4 regions of the Agrobacterium radiobacter genome follow, and region 3 is predicted to be linked to each of the others. Evidence: riboswitches for the same ligand, from Rfam matches in the RefSeq annotation. Region 3 holds a riboswitch; each other region holds the start of a gene.

The links. Region 3 has a riboswitch for cobalamin ahead of bluB (5,6-dimethylbenzimidazole synthase). Riboswitches for the same ligand answer to the same signal wherever they lie in the genome.
Region 1: it holds a riboswitch for cobalamin, as region 3 does, so the genes downstream of both, MRBLRC7O_RS16405 (ABC transporter substrate-binding protein) here and bluB (5,6-dimethylbenzimidazole synthase) in region 3, are expected to answer to the same signal.
Region 2: it holds a riboswitch for cobalamin, as region 3 does, so the genes downstream of both, nrdH (glutaredoxin-like protein NrdH) here and bluB (5,6-dimethylbenzimidazole synthase) in region 3, are expected to answer to the same signal.
Region 4: it holds a riboswitch for cobalamin, as region 3 does, so the genes downstream of both, metE (5-methyltetrahydropteroyltriglutamate--homocysteine S-methyltransferase) here and bluB (5,6-dimethylbenzimidazole synthase) in region 3, are expected to answer to the same signal.

Annotation. Positions count from the first base shown of each region.
Region 1 is NZ_JBEGHX010000002.1:544,414-547,617, reverse strand. Features, by position in the region: gene argE (acetylornithine deacetylase) at 1-54, opposite strand, end outside; gene MRBLRC7O_RS16410 (GNAT family N-acetyltransferase) at 258-1,136, shown strand; cobalamin riboswitch at 1,176-1,410, shown strand; gene MRBLRC7O_RS16405 (ABC transporter substrate-binding protein) at 1,569-2,600, shown strand; gene MRBLRC7O_RS16400 (FecCD family ABC transporter permease) at 2,597-3,204, shown strand, end outside.
Region 2 is NZ_JBEGHX010000001.1:2,597,881-2,601,084, reverse strand. Features, by position in the region: gene nrdE (class 1b ribonucleoside-diphosphate reductase subunit alpha) at 1-842, opposite strand, end outside; gene nrdI (class Ib ribonucleoside-diphosphate reductase assembly flavoprotein NrdI) at 830-1,228, opposite strand; gene nrdH (glutaredoxin-like protein NrdH) at 1,241-1,462, opposite strand; cobalamin riboswitch at 1,773-1,996, opposite strand; gene MRBLRC7O_RS12755 (nucleoside triphosphate hydrolase) at 2,130-2,759, opposite strand; gene MRBLRC7O_RS12750 (ATP-binding cassette domain-containing protein) at 2,756-3,204, opposite strand, start outside.
Region 3 is NZ_JBEGHX010000001.1:1,302,889-1,306,092, forward strand. Features, by position in the region: gene MRBLRC7O_RS06590 (DUF2865 domain-containing protein) at 1-875, shown strand, start outside; gene bluB (5,6-dimethylbenzimidazole synthase) at 1,057-1,773, opposite strand; cobalamin riboswitch at 1,851-2,033, opposite strand; gene MRBLRC7O_RS06600 (TolB family protein) at 2,097-2,924, opposite strand; gene MRBLRC7O_RS06605 (glyoxalase superfamily protein) at 3,118-3,204, shown strand, end outside.
Region 4 is NZ_JBEGHX010000002.1:736,373-739,576, forward strand. Features, by position in the region: gene metE (5-methyltetrahydropteroyltriglutamate--homocysteine S-methyltransferase) at 1-1,249, opposite strand, end outside; cobalamin riboswitch at 1,348-1,560, opposite strand; gene MRBLRC7O_RS17275 (ATP-binding cassette domain-containing protein) at 1,630-2,412, opposite strand; gene MRBLRC7O_RS17280 (sugar ABC transporter permease) at 2,431-3,204, opposite strand, start outside.

The sequences.
Region 1 (3,204 bases), on a different contig from region 3:
TCCGACGACCGATGGGAAGCCGACAAGACGCTCCAGAATTTCGATTGCGTTCATGGCTGTCTCCGCCGCTTCAACGTCGAAAAGCTTAGAGTGGCCGGCGGCGTTTATCTGCTGAAATAGGGGTGTTTTCGGTAGATTGTTGTGTCTTTCCAGCGCTTTCGGAAAATTCCTGCCGGCAAGGCTGGTTATCTTCGGATGTCGTGGGCTGGGCTGCCGGGATCAAGGTTCCGCGCCGGAGGGAATGAGAGCCGTTTGTCATGGAGCTGCTCAAGGTCGATAGTTTCGAGTTGCGAACCGTGGATATCGCCGATGTGGAGGCCGATCATCTGCATGCCCTCTCCATGGCTGTCGGATGGCGATACCACGCGAATGAATGGTGTTTCCTGCGTCAATGTGGCATCGGCCTTGCCGCGCTTGACGAAATCGACCGCGTTGTCGCAACCGCCATGCTGTTTCCTTATGATGAAGGTTTCGCAACGGTCGGCATGGTCATCGTTTCCCCCCGTTTGCAGGGACAGGGCGTCGCACCATGGTTGGTGCGGCAACTCATGGCAGATTACCCTGACGCTGCACTGCGGCTGAACGCTACGGAAGCGTCACGGCGGCTTTTTGCCCGGCTGGGTTTTGCCGGAGATGCGGAAAAAGTACATCTCCTTCGTGGCAGGGCGCGCTGCCCTGCCGAGATGCCGACGCTCGGAAGAAAACAGAGGATCGAGCCGCTTTCGGGGGACCATTTGTCCGCTGTTGCGGATCTGGATCAGGCGGCTTTCGGTGTCTCGCGCCAGCGCGTCCTGCAGCGTCTCCTGCGGGAAAATAAGGGTTATGGCCTGTTCGAGGCGGATCGTCTCGTGGCCTTTGCATTGCGGCGCGCAGCGGGACGGGGCCATATTGTCGGCCCGGTCGTTGCGGGTGAGGAAACGCAGGCCATTGCGCTGGTCAGGCGGCATTTTTCCGATCTGGACGATCAGCTCGTCCGTCTCGATGCCGTGCGTGACAGTGGTCTTCTGACCGACTTTCTGACGCAATCCGGCCTGGTGGTGATCGAAACGCTTACCACCATGTCGAAAAACGTGCCGCAACCGGCTGGCTCTGGTTCCGCAATGATTTTCGCCCTGGCTGGCCCGTCTTTGTGCTGAGGTGCGGCACTATCGCAATTGACGCCCCGCCCGTTGCCCCTTATGTGAGAAAGCGACGGTTCCTGCAGCCGAAAGGCGAAGGGATTAATAGGGAACATGGTGCGGGCGATCTTTTTCGCCCAATGCCGTGGCTGCCCCCGCAACTGTAAGCGGATTGTCGTTCATCCCAGTGACGCTTCAAGGCGTCATGCCACTGTATTCTCTGGAATGCGGGAAGGCAGATGAGTGACGCAAATCCGTGAGCCAGGAGACCTGCCGTCAAAATATGAACCATCGTTACGGGCGGGGAAGCCCGGAGGAGGAGATTGTAATGTTATTTCATAACATTTGGTTTGCGTCCCGTCGTCGTTCTCCGTACAAGACGTCCCGCTGTTGCTGCGCGTTCTGACGCCTGCTGCTCTGGAATAAGTTTTACTTTCGACTGGAGAACACATGTTTCATTCTAGACGCCTGCCGGTCCATGCCGGCTTTCTGGCCGCCGCGTTTGCGGTTTTGCCTCTTGCCAACGCTAACGCTGCCGAAACCACTTACCCCCTGACGATCAACAGCTGCGGTCAGGAGATCACCTTCAAACAGGCTCCCGCCCGCACCGTATCCGTCGGCCAGAGCACGACCGAGGTTCTTTATCTGCTCGGGGTTGCTGACAAGGTGGTCGGCACGGCGCTGTGGATCGGCCCGGTTCTGAAGGGCTACGAGGAGGCCAATGCCAAGGTCGAGCGACTGGCCGATAATGATCCGAGCTTTGAGGCGGTTGTCGGCAAGAGACCCGACCTCGTAACGACCCAGTTCCAGTGGCAGATCGGCCCTGAAGGCGTCGTCGGAACGCCGGCGCAATTCGCCGAACTCGGCATTCCCGTCTATACCTCGCCTGCCGATTGCATCGGCAAGGATAATTCCGGCGGTGGCGACGGCGTGCGCAACACCGGCTTCACCATGGATCTGATCTATCAGGAAATCCGCGATCTCGCCAAAATCTTCAACGTGCAGGATCGCGGCGAGGAAGTCGTTGCCGACCTGAAAAAGCGTGAGGAAGCCGCCCGCGCCAAGATCGCCTTGGCAAATGGCAAGCTTTCGGCCGTCTTCTGGTTCTCCAGCGCCGAGCTGGATATCGACCCCTATGTGGCTGGCCGCAACGGCGCGCCCGGTTACATCATGTCCGCGCTGGGCTTAAAGAATGTCATCGAAAGCGATGAGGAATGGCCGACCGTCGGCTGGGAAACCATCGCCAAGGCAAATCCCTCCGTCATCGTCGCCGGCAAGATGGACCGCCGTCGCTTCCCGGCTGACGATGTCGCCGTCAAGCTGAAGTTCCTCGCCAGCGATCCCGTGGCCAGCATCATGCCCGCCGTCAAGGAAGGTCATGTCTTCGAGATGGATGCGCAGGCGATGAACCCGACCATTCGCACCATTGAAGGCATCGAAACGCTGGCTGAAGCGATTTCGGCTGCCGGCCTCGCCAAGTGAACGGTCTTTCCGTCCATTTCGGCAGGGTGGGACTGGCTTTCGCCGCGCTCGCCCTGCTGCTCGTCGCGCTGATGGCTGGAGCGGCCATCGGCGAGACCGCCATTCCTTTTGACGTCGTGGCGAAAACTATCGCCAACCGTGTCTTCCATGCGGGTTATCCGTTGGAGCCGCTGGATGAGGGCATTGTCTGGAGTTATCGCCTCAGCCGCGCCGTTGTCGCCGCCTGCTGCGGGGCTTCGCTGGCGCTCGCCGGGGCGGTGCTGCAATCGCTTCTGCGCAACCCGCTTGCCGATCCCTATATTCTCGGCATTTCCGCCGGCGCCTCCACCGGTGCCGTCGCTGTCGCGCTTCTGGGTTTTGGCGCGGGTTTCCTGACGATGCCGGCCGGCGCGCTCATCGGTGCTTTTGTGGCCTTTTCTCTGGTCAGCCTTCTCGCGGTGCGGGCGGGACATGGCAACAGCGCCATCATTCTGGCGGGGGTGGCCGGGTCGCAGCTGTTCAACGCCATGACCTCTTTCATCGTCACCAAATCCGCCAATGCGGAACAGGCGCGCGGCATTATGTTCTGGCTGCTCGGCAACCTCTCGGGCGTGCGCTGGCCGGA
Region 2 (3,204 bases), 1.3 Mb from region 3:
ATGATGTCAGGGTGATGGGCATGCAGATAGACCGCGCCAGCACCCTGGCGTGCGCCAAGCTGGTTGGCATATGAAAAAGAATCTTCCAGCAGCTTCATGACAGGAATGACGCCGGAGGACTGGTTTTCGATCTGTTTGATCGGCGCTCCGAATTCGCGAATATTGGTCAAGGACAGCGCCACGCCGCCGCCGCGCTTGGAAAGCTGCAAGGCCGAATTGATGGAGCGGCCGATGCTTTCCATATTGTCTTCCACCCGCAGCAGAAAACACGAGACCAGCTCGCCGCGGCTCTTTTTGCCGGCATTGAGGAATGTCGGGGTGGCCGGCTGGAAGCGGCCTGAAATGATTTCATCGACCAGATTGCGGGCAAGTTGCTCATCACCACGCGCAAGGGCCAGCGCCACCATGCAGACGCGATCCTCATAACGCTCCAGATAACGTTTTCCGTCGAAGGTCTTCAGCGTATAGGAGGTGTAATATTTGAAGGCGCCGAGAAAGGTCGGAAAACGGAATTTCCGGGCATAGGCCTCGTCATAGAGGTCACGAACAAAATTGAAGGAATACTGGTCCAGCACCTCCTGCTCGTAATATCCCTCCGTCACCAGATAATCGAGCTTTTCCCTGAGGTTATGGAAAAATACCGTGTTCTGGTTGACGTGCTGGAGGAAATATTGCCGGGCGGCCAGCCGATCCTTGTCGAGCTGGATCTTCCCGTTCTCGTCGTAAAGGTTCAGCATCGCGTTCAGCGCGTGATAGTCCAGCCCCGCATCAAGCGGTTTCTGGCTTGCGGCTGCCGGCTGTTTGGCGTCCTTGCGCAGCGCGCTCGAGGTCAGCGTGTCCAAAATCGTTCCAATCCATGTTTGACGTTGGCGACGTCTTCTTCCGTGCCGAGAAGCTCGAAGCGATAGAGAAACGGCACCGCGCATTTGCGCGAGACGATATCTCCGGCGGATGCGAAAGCGGTGCCAAAATTCGTGTTTCCCGCCGCGATGACGCCGCGAATGAGATTTCGGTTGGAGGGCTCGTTCAAAAACCGGATGACCGGCTTAGGCACGGCCCCTTTGGTGCCGCCGCCCCCATAGGTGGGGGTGACCAGCACATAGGGTTCCGACACATGAGGCACGTCGTCCTCAGCGCCGAGCGGCAGGCGAAACAAACGCCGCCCCAGTTTCAGAAGGAAACGATGGGTGTTTTCAGAGCGGCTGGAATAATAGACGATCAGGCCCATCACCTTACCGCCTCAGCTGATCGAGCCGATCATATCCGGCCGGAAACCCGCCCAATGGCGTTCGCCGGCGACGACCACGGGAACCTGCATGTAACCAAGACCCCGGACGTGATCGAGCGCATCCGCATCTTCGGAGATATCGATGATCTCATAGGGAACACCAATGCGGTCGAGCGCACGATAGGTGGCGGTGCACTGGACGCAGGCGGGTTTGCTGTAAACGGTGACGGTCATGATTTCCTCTCTCGAAGCCGATTTCGGACACGGCTCAACATTGCCGATTACAATCGCAATCGGGTGGCGGTGGATCTGTCATTCAGGTGAGGCGCGTAGCCCAAGCAACTCTTCGCATTTTCGGATGGAAACCGGGCTCCGGTTTTCCCAAAATGCTGCAAGCCGCACAAAATCACTCTCTACGCCGACGAGCGCAGCAACTTAAAGAAATGCACTGGCATGACTTCACCCCGAAGCTTGTTCTGGAGGGGGCAGAAAAGGGCGCACGCAAATCATTTGCGTCAACACCTTCCTCCGGACACCCCGCCCGTGGACGTTTGCGCTCAAGGCAGGTCTCCTGACTTGCGGGTCACAACATCTATTCCGGCCTTCCCGGAGCTTTTGGCTCCAGTGACCCAAATCGGAACGATGCTCGCCGCTTACAGTTGCGGGGGCAGTTTCGGCCTTGTTCCGCCATGATGGCGTTACGCACCGAATTCCCGTCTTAGCTCCCAACCCTTGCGAATCGGAAGAACCTTGAACACCACATATAGTATATGAGGAAATTTTCACGTCAATGAATAGACACACAAAAGCCCCACCCTGTGGATCAAAAAGATTCAACACATGGTCAACAAAGGCTTAACGGCAAACGCGCTTTGCCGGTAAAGAACTGGAAAGCGTTAATCTATTCCCAGATATCGATGTGAATATCGGCTGGACGGGCGTTTTCGATCACCCTTTTTCCGTTGGGAAGATCGTTTACGAAAAGCTTGGCATGGATCTGAGCGGCATCGAGACCATAACCCTGCCATCTGTTCCGCAGCCTCTCTTCCAGCACGGCGACGGACGGGCCCACGAAGATGGTGAGGTCAAAGCTCTCGGAGAGGTTTGTCCAGGGCGCTTCGTTCAGCAGCAGATAGTTGCCTTCGGCAAGGATAAGGCGTGTTTCCGGCGCGATCGCCCGGGCGGACGCAATGGCAATCTCCCGGGAGCGGTCGAAAACCGGAACAAGCACCTCCTGCCCGCCCTTGCGGACAGCGGACACGATATCAAGGAAGCCGCGCACATCGAAAGTTTCAGGTGCGCCTTTTCGCGGCAGCAGGCCCCGTTCCTCAAGAATGCCATTGTCCATATGGAAGCCATCCATGGGCAGGACGGCAGCCGTTTCGCCTCGCGCGCACAAGGCCTCGCAAAGAGCATCCGCCAGCGTGGATTTGCCGGCCCCAGGGGGACCGGCAATGGCTATGATGAAACGGGATTGACCCTCTGCCCGCCGAAGAACGTCTTCGACGATCGTCTCAAGCTTCAGCGTCATGCGGCAAGCGTTTCCTTCGGCGCTTCCTTGGCGCCGGTCATGAAGGCGACGGCGTCGGACATGGAATAGTCCTTCGGATTGATGACGCACAGGCGCTTACCGAGCCGGTGGATATGGATGCGATCCGCAACCTCGAAAACATGCGGCATGTTATGCGAGATCAGGACAATCGGCAGACCGCGGGAGCGCACATCCAGAATAAGCTCGAGAACGCGACGGCTTTCCTTGACGCCGAGTGCCGCCGTCGGCTCGTCGAGGATGACGACCTTGGAGCCAAAGGCTGCCGCACGCGCCACCGCCACGCCCTGGCGCTGACCGCCGGAGAGGGTTTCCACCGCCTGATTGATGTTCTGGATCGTCATCAGGCCGAGTTCCGACAGTTTTTCGCGGGCGAATTTTTCCATGGCCGGGCGGTCGAGCGCCCGGAACAGGCTGCCCTGAATGC
Region 3 (3,204 bases):
GCGTCATCGTCTACGGCAATCCCAATGCCGGTGTCTGCGCCGAGATCGGCGATGCACTGGCGGAAGCGGAAAGCGAACGCGACGCCATCATCCGTGATCGCGACGATGCCATGGCGGCCGCGCGTGACAACGATGGCGATATCAGGCGCCAGCGTATCCTCGCCGCCCTCGATGCCAATGGCTGCAGCACCGCGCCGCAGACGGAAGCACAGTTGCCGCCGCCTTCCGATGTGACGCGTTACCCCGACGCCTTCCGGCAGAATGGCGGTGAGCCGGGACAGGCGGGGCTTTCCCCCTACCCCAACGCCGCCGCCGAAGGCGGGCTTCGTACACTGTGCGTGCGCACCTGCGACGGCTCGTTCTTCCCCATCGCTTCCAATGCCTCGCCGCTCGATTTCCGCGCCCAGGCCGAGCAATGCCAGAAAATGTGTCCGGGGACGGAGACGGAACTTTATTTCCACTCCATGACGGATCAGGAAACCGCCGACATGGTGTCTGCGGAAACCGGAAAACCCTACAGGGACCTGCCGACCGCCTTCGCCTACAGGAACGCCCCGGCAAAAGTGCCGGGCTGCGCCTGTAACATGGCCGCCTATCACGAAGAAATGCAGAAGCAGGAAGAAGCCGCCCGGCCGGAATCCGAAACACCCTATTCCGGCATCACGAAAATCCCCTCACCGCAAGGTGACAAGGCCGCCCCCAAACCCGCCGAGCAGCAGCAGGCCGCCAAGCCGCCGGAACAACCCGTTCCCGAACGCGACTATGACCCGAACGATACGAAAGTGCGCATCATCGGCCCCAAATTTCTGCCGGACCAGACAGGCCGGATCGACCTGAAGAACCCGGCATTGAAGGGTATACAGCCGCAGCAGTGAAGCCGTCGTGGAGCGAGCGGACGCCGCTTGTTTCTTCAGTCCGCGGCAGCGGGATGAGAGGGCTACGGTAGAGATATGCTGAGAGCTTGCCCCCTCATCTGACCCTTCGGGCCATCTTCTCCCCGCCGGGGATAAGAACAAGCAGCAACGCCCCGCTTCCCTCGCGGAACTTTTATCTGCCTTACACCCCGCCCCAGCGGTTGCGGAACACAAGCTCCTCCAACGGCACGCGCTGCCGCCAGCCTTTCACCGCCAGTTCCGGCTCGGTATAGAGCGCATCGACACGGCCGACGCAGAGCCAGGCGACGATTTCGATGTGGTCGGGAATACCGAGAATGGTGCGAATGTCGCTATCGTGGAAAATGCTGACCCAGCCGACGCCGATGCCTTCGGCGCGGGCTGCGAGCCAGAGATTCTGGATGGCGCAGACGGTGGAATAGACATCCGTGCGCGGATTATGGGTGCGGCCCAGCACCACCTTGCCGCCGCGCGTGGGATCGCAGGTGACGCAGATGCTGAGCGGGGCCTTGCGGATGCCTTCAAGTTTCAAGCTCCGGTAGAGAGCCTGCTGCTCGCCCTCGAACATCGCCGCCGCCTCCTCATTGGCGCGGCTGAAGGCCACAAAGGCCGCCTGACGGATCGCGCCATCGGTGATGAGGGTAAAATTCCACGGCTGCATGAAACCGACCGAGGGTGCCGAATGGGCCGCCTTCAGGAGACGCTCCACCAGATCATCCGGCAGCGGATCGGACAGGAACTGATCGCGCACGTCACGACGGGTTTCAATGGCGCGGTAAATCGCCTCGCGCTCCTCACCGGAAAACGGGCGGGCGGGTGACAGCGCATGATCGAAAGAACTGGCGCCGGGCGGATTGCTCACGGACGGATCGGCTGGCATCGTTTATCCCCAACAATGCGAAGGCCGGGCGCAAACATACACCCCACCTCGACAACAACCTGCCGCCGTCCGCGCGGTTCGGTCTATCCCGTCAGGCCGGTCTTCTGACTTGGCTTCATCCGCCCTTTTCGCCTTCCCGAATTGCTTCAGTGGCTTCTAAAAAAGAGCGTCCGCCTCACAGCGCTGGGCACGTTCCGGTCTTTCACCGGATTCCCGATTCTCCCGTCGCAAGGGCGGGCACCTGACAAAGGAAGCTATGGGCAAAACAGTTTGCGAATGCAAGTATTCTGCCGGTGGTGCGGCAATGTGGCCTGCCTCCCCCATTACACCGGGAAATACCTGACATAGGCGAACTCATCCCCATCCGGTGACCAGTTGGGCGAGTTCATCGTTCCCTGCCCGCCGAAAAGCTCAAACAGCGTCTCGGCATTACCACCATCCATACCCATCAGCCGCACCCGCACATCAAGATCGCGCGGATGGTCGAAAACGTCGCCGTCATAGGAGATGAACACCACCTTGTCTCCCTTCGGAGACGGGTGCGGAAACCAGTCGCCATAGGGGCTGTCGGTGATGCGCTCGACGGCAGAGCCATCCACCCGCACGCGCCAGATCTGCATCAATCCGGTGCGGCTGGAATTGAAATAGATCCACGCACCGTCAGGCGAATAATCCGGCCCGTCATTGCGACCTTCGCCATGGGTCAACCGCGTCTCGACGCCGCTTTCTATATCCATGGAGTAGATATCGAAGACCTGATCGCGAATGCCGCAATAGGCGAAGCTCTTCCCGTCCGGCGACCAGCCATGCCAGTAGGAGGGAAGGTTTTTCGTCATCAGCCGTGGCGCGCCGCCCACGGAGGCCATGAGATAGATGGCGCTCTTGCCGAATTCCACCTTGTCGGAAATGGCGTAGAGTGACCCGTCAGGCGAAATGCCGTGATCGTTGTTGCACAGCGTGGCAAAGCCGGTATCGACCTTTTCCGGCGCAATATCACCGGAAAGAGACAGGCGATAAAGCAGGCCTTCGCAATTCAACAGCAGATATTTTCCATCCGGTGACCAGTTCGGCGCTTCAAAGAGATCAGGCGTCTGCCACACCACCCGCATCTGCCGGGTGCGGATGTTGAAGATTTCGATGGAGCTGCGCATTCTGCCTCCCGGGGCGTGTCCGTGTTCTCGTTCAAAGCGCTGGGCAATGCAGACATTCCGTTTGCATCCGCCATGGCCCTGATTATGATCCTAGGGCGGCAGGCACCGTCCTGCAAATTCAAACCGGAAAAAACGCCAGCGCCCCGGCACCGTCCGCGCCGCTTGCCGTTTCTCCCAAATCCGAGGTTCCGCGATGAATACCATCGCCGATCACGGCATCCGCTTCGGCCGGATCGCCGCAATGCTTCCTGTCAAAAATATCGAAAAAGCCCATGATTTC
Region 4 (3,204 bases), on a different contig from region 3:
CATCCGTTACCTTAGGCGAGGATGGGCGTGCGGCAACCGCCTTCGAGGCAGCCTCCAGTTCCGGGGTTACAGCGGCCTTGCCCTCACCGAGAGCCTTGCCAAGCGTGGCAATCTCGTCGAGCTTCTGGCTGGCAAAGGAAAGCCAGCTTTTCAGATCGGCATCGAGGCCGGTTTCCAGTTCCAAATCGACCGGAACATGCAGCAGCGAGCAGGACGGCGCAATCTGAAACGCCGCCGCACCGCGTGACGCGATGATGGGTTCCAATCGGGTGACGATTGCGGCGAGATCAGCACGCCAGATGTTGCGGCCATCGATGACGCCCAGCGACAGAACGCGATTTTCCGGCAGCGCCTTCAACACCGCCTCCAACGCAGTGGGTGCTCGCAGCAGATCGACATGAAGGCCGGCAACCGGCAGCGCGGTGACGGTTTCGAGATTGTCCTCAAGCCCACCGAAATAGGTGGCGAGCAGGATCTTCAGATCCGGCGCGGCCCTGGACAAAGCCTGATAGGCCACAACCAGCGCATGACGCTCCCCCTCGGAAAGGTCCAGCACGGCGACCGGCTCGTCGATCTGCACCCAGTCTGCGCCTGCCGCGTGCAGGCGGCGCAGCAGCTCTTCATAGACAGGCAGCAGCCTCGCCAGCAGATCAAGCGGCTTGAAAGCAGCTTCACGCGCCTTGGCAAGCTTCAGGAACGTGACCGGACCGAGAATGACCGGACGCGTATGGATGCCGAGCGCCTTCGCCTCAAGGAAGTGGTCCACCGGCTTTTGCGAGGTCAGTTCGAAATGCTGATCCTCGGAGACCTCCGGCACCATGTAATGATAGTTGGTGTCGAACCATTTGGTCATTTCCAGCGCCGGAACGCCATGACCATGATGCGAATGCCCTTCATGCACATGGCCGCAGCCTGCATGCCCCTCGCTCTGGCTGCCGCGCGCCATGGCGAAATAGGTCGAGAGGGAAACATCTCCACCCGCCCATCCATAGAGGGATGGAACGGCGCCCACCATCACGGCCGTATCGAGGACATGATCGTAGAGAGAAAAATCATTGGAGGGGATGTGGCTAATCCCCTTCTCCTGCTGAAGCACCCAGTTTTCGGCGCGCAGCCTGGCGGCGGTTTCGAGAAGTTCCGTTTCGGAAATCTTTCCGGACCAGAAGCCTTCAAGCGCGAACTTCAATTCGCGATGACGGCCGATCCTCGGGAAACCGAGCGATGCGACTGGAATGGTCTTGTCTGACATTGTCATACCCCATTTGGTTGTGGGGGCATGGGTAAAGCGGACGCGTGCAGGTCCGGCTTGCCGAACCATTGCAGCAACCACCGGGACACCCCGCCCGTGGACGTTATTTTGTCCTGGCAGGTCTCCTGGCTTACGGGTCGCCGCCTTTGTCCGTCTTCCCGGAGTTCACCCCAGTGACGTCTTGGACAAAGGCTCGCCGCTTACAGTTGCGGGGGCAGCTCCGGTCTTGCCGATCGTCGGCGCACCGGATTCCCTCTTAGCTCCGGGATTGAAATAATCAGGCCCGGAGAACCATGACACCCGCATTTCTCACTACGGGCGTCACAATGTCAATAGACATAAAGAAATCTTTATATCTTTATTTCATTTAAAGGCAGGTATCAGGAGACGACCGCGCCCGGGCCCGCAACAGCGCCAGACGGCACCTTGCCCAGAATGATCATGCCGAGAACCTCGTCCTTCGTCACATCTTCCGTGCGGGCATGGCCGACCACCTTGCCGTTCTTCATCACGAATACCCTGTCCGCCAAGTCGAAGACGTCATGGATATCGTGGCTGATGAGGAAGATGCCGATGCCCTGCCGTTTCAGCTCCTTGACGAGATCACCGACCTGCGCGGTTTCCTGCGGCCCGAGCGCCGCCGTCGGTTCGTCCATGATGAGGATGCGGGCATCGAATAGAATGGCGCGGGCGATGGCGACGGACTGCCGCTGGCCGCCGGACAGTGCCTTCACCGGCTCCTTGAACCGCCGGAAATTGGGGTTGAGACGTCCCATCACCTCGCGGGCCGAAGCCTCCATGGCGACATCATCAAGCGTGCCCCATTTCGTCTTCAGCTCGCGGCCGAGATAAAGATTGGCCGCCGCATCGACATTATCCGCCACCGCCAGCGTCTGGTAGATGGTTTCAATGCCGTATTTCTTGGCGTCGCGGGGATTGCGGATATCCGCATCCTCGCCATTGATGAGGATTTCGCCCTCATCCCGCCGGTAGGCGCCGGACAATATCTTGATGAGCGTCGATTTGCCCGCGCCATTGTGGCCGAGAAGGGCGACCACCTCACCGGGGAAAAGATCGACTGAGGCGTTTTCCACCGCATGGATACCGCCGAAGGAAATGGAAATATTGCGCATTTCCACGAGGGGCGTGACTTGTTCCGTCATTGGGATTCTCCTCGGTTCTTACTTGGCGCGGGCGCGGTAGATGGTGTCGAGCCAGACGGCGACGACCAGAACCACACCGACGACGATGCGCTGGAAGGGCGTGTCGATGCCCACCAGCACCATGCCGGATTGCAGCGATTGCATGACGAGCGCGCCGAGCATCGCGCCCGCTATGGTGCCGACGCCGCCGGCGAGCGAGGTGCCGCCAATGACCGCCGCCGCGATCGTATAAAGTTCGTCCAGTTCACCCTGGGCGTTGGTTGCCGCGTTGAGGCGGGCTGTCGAAATCGCCGCTGCGATGGCGCACAGAACACCCATCAGCGTGAATATCTTCACCGTGACCCAGCGGGTCTTGATGCCGGCGAGTTCGGCTGCTTCCGGGTTACCGCCGATGGCGAATACATAACGTCCGAAGCGCAGCCGCGTGGCGATGAAGGTCATCACTGCACCAACGGCGAGCGCTATCAGCACCGGAATGGCGATGCCGTGCGGAATGAACAGGCCGCCGTCCGGCCAGGTGATGCCATTGGCATCGGCATAATTGCGGGCGATGTTGATCGGCCAGGGATAGCTGTTGACGACAGCCACAAAACCGATGACGACGAAGCAGCCGAGTGCCACCAGGAAATATTCCGCCCAGACCGGCCGCAGTGGAAAGCCGAAACGGCGGCGCTGGTGACGGGAATTGAGGATTGCCGCAACGATGGCGACGCAGGCAACGATAGCGGCGATCCAGCTCCATGTCGCGCCGATCGAGCCGCTGGTGCCGCCGCCCATCAGGCGGAAGGTGGA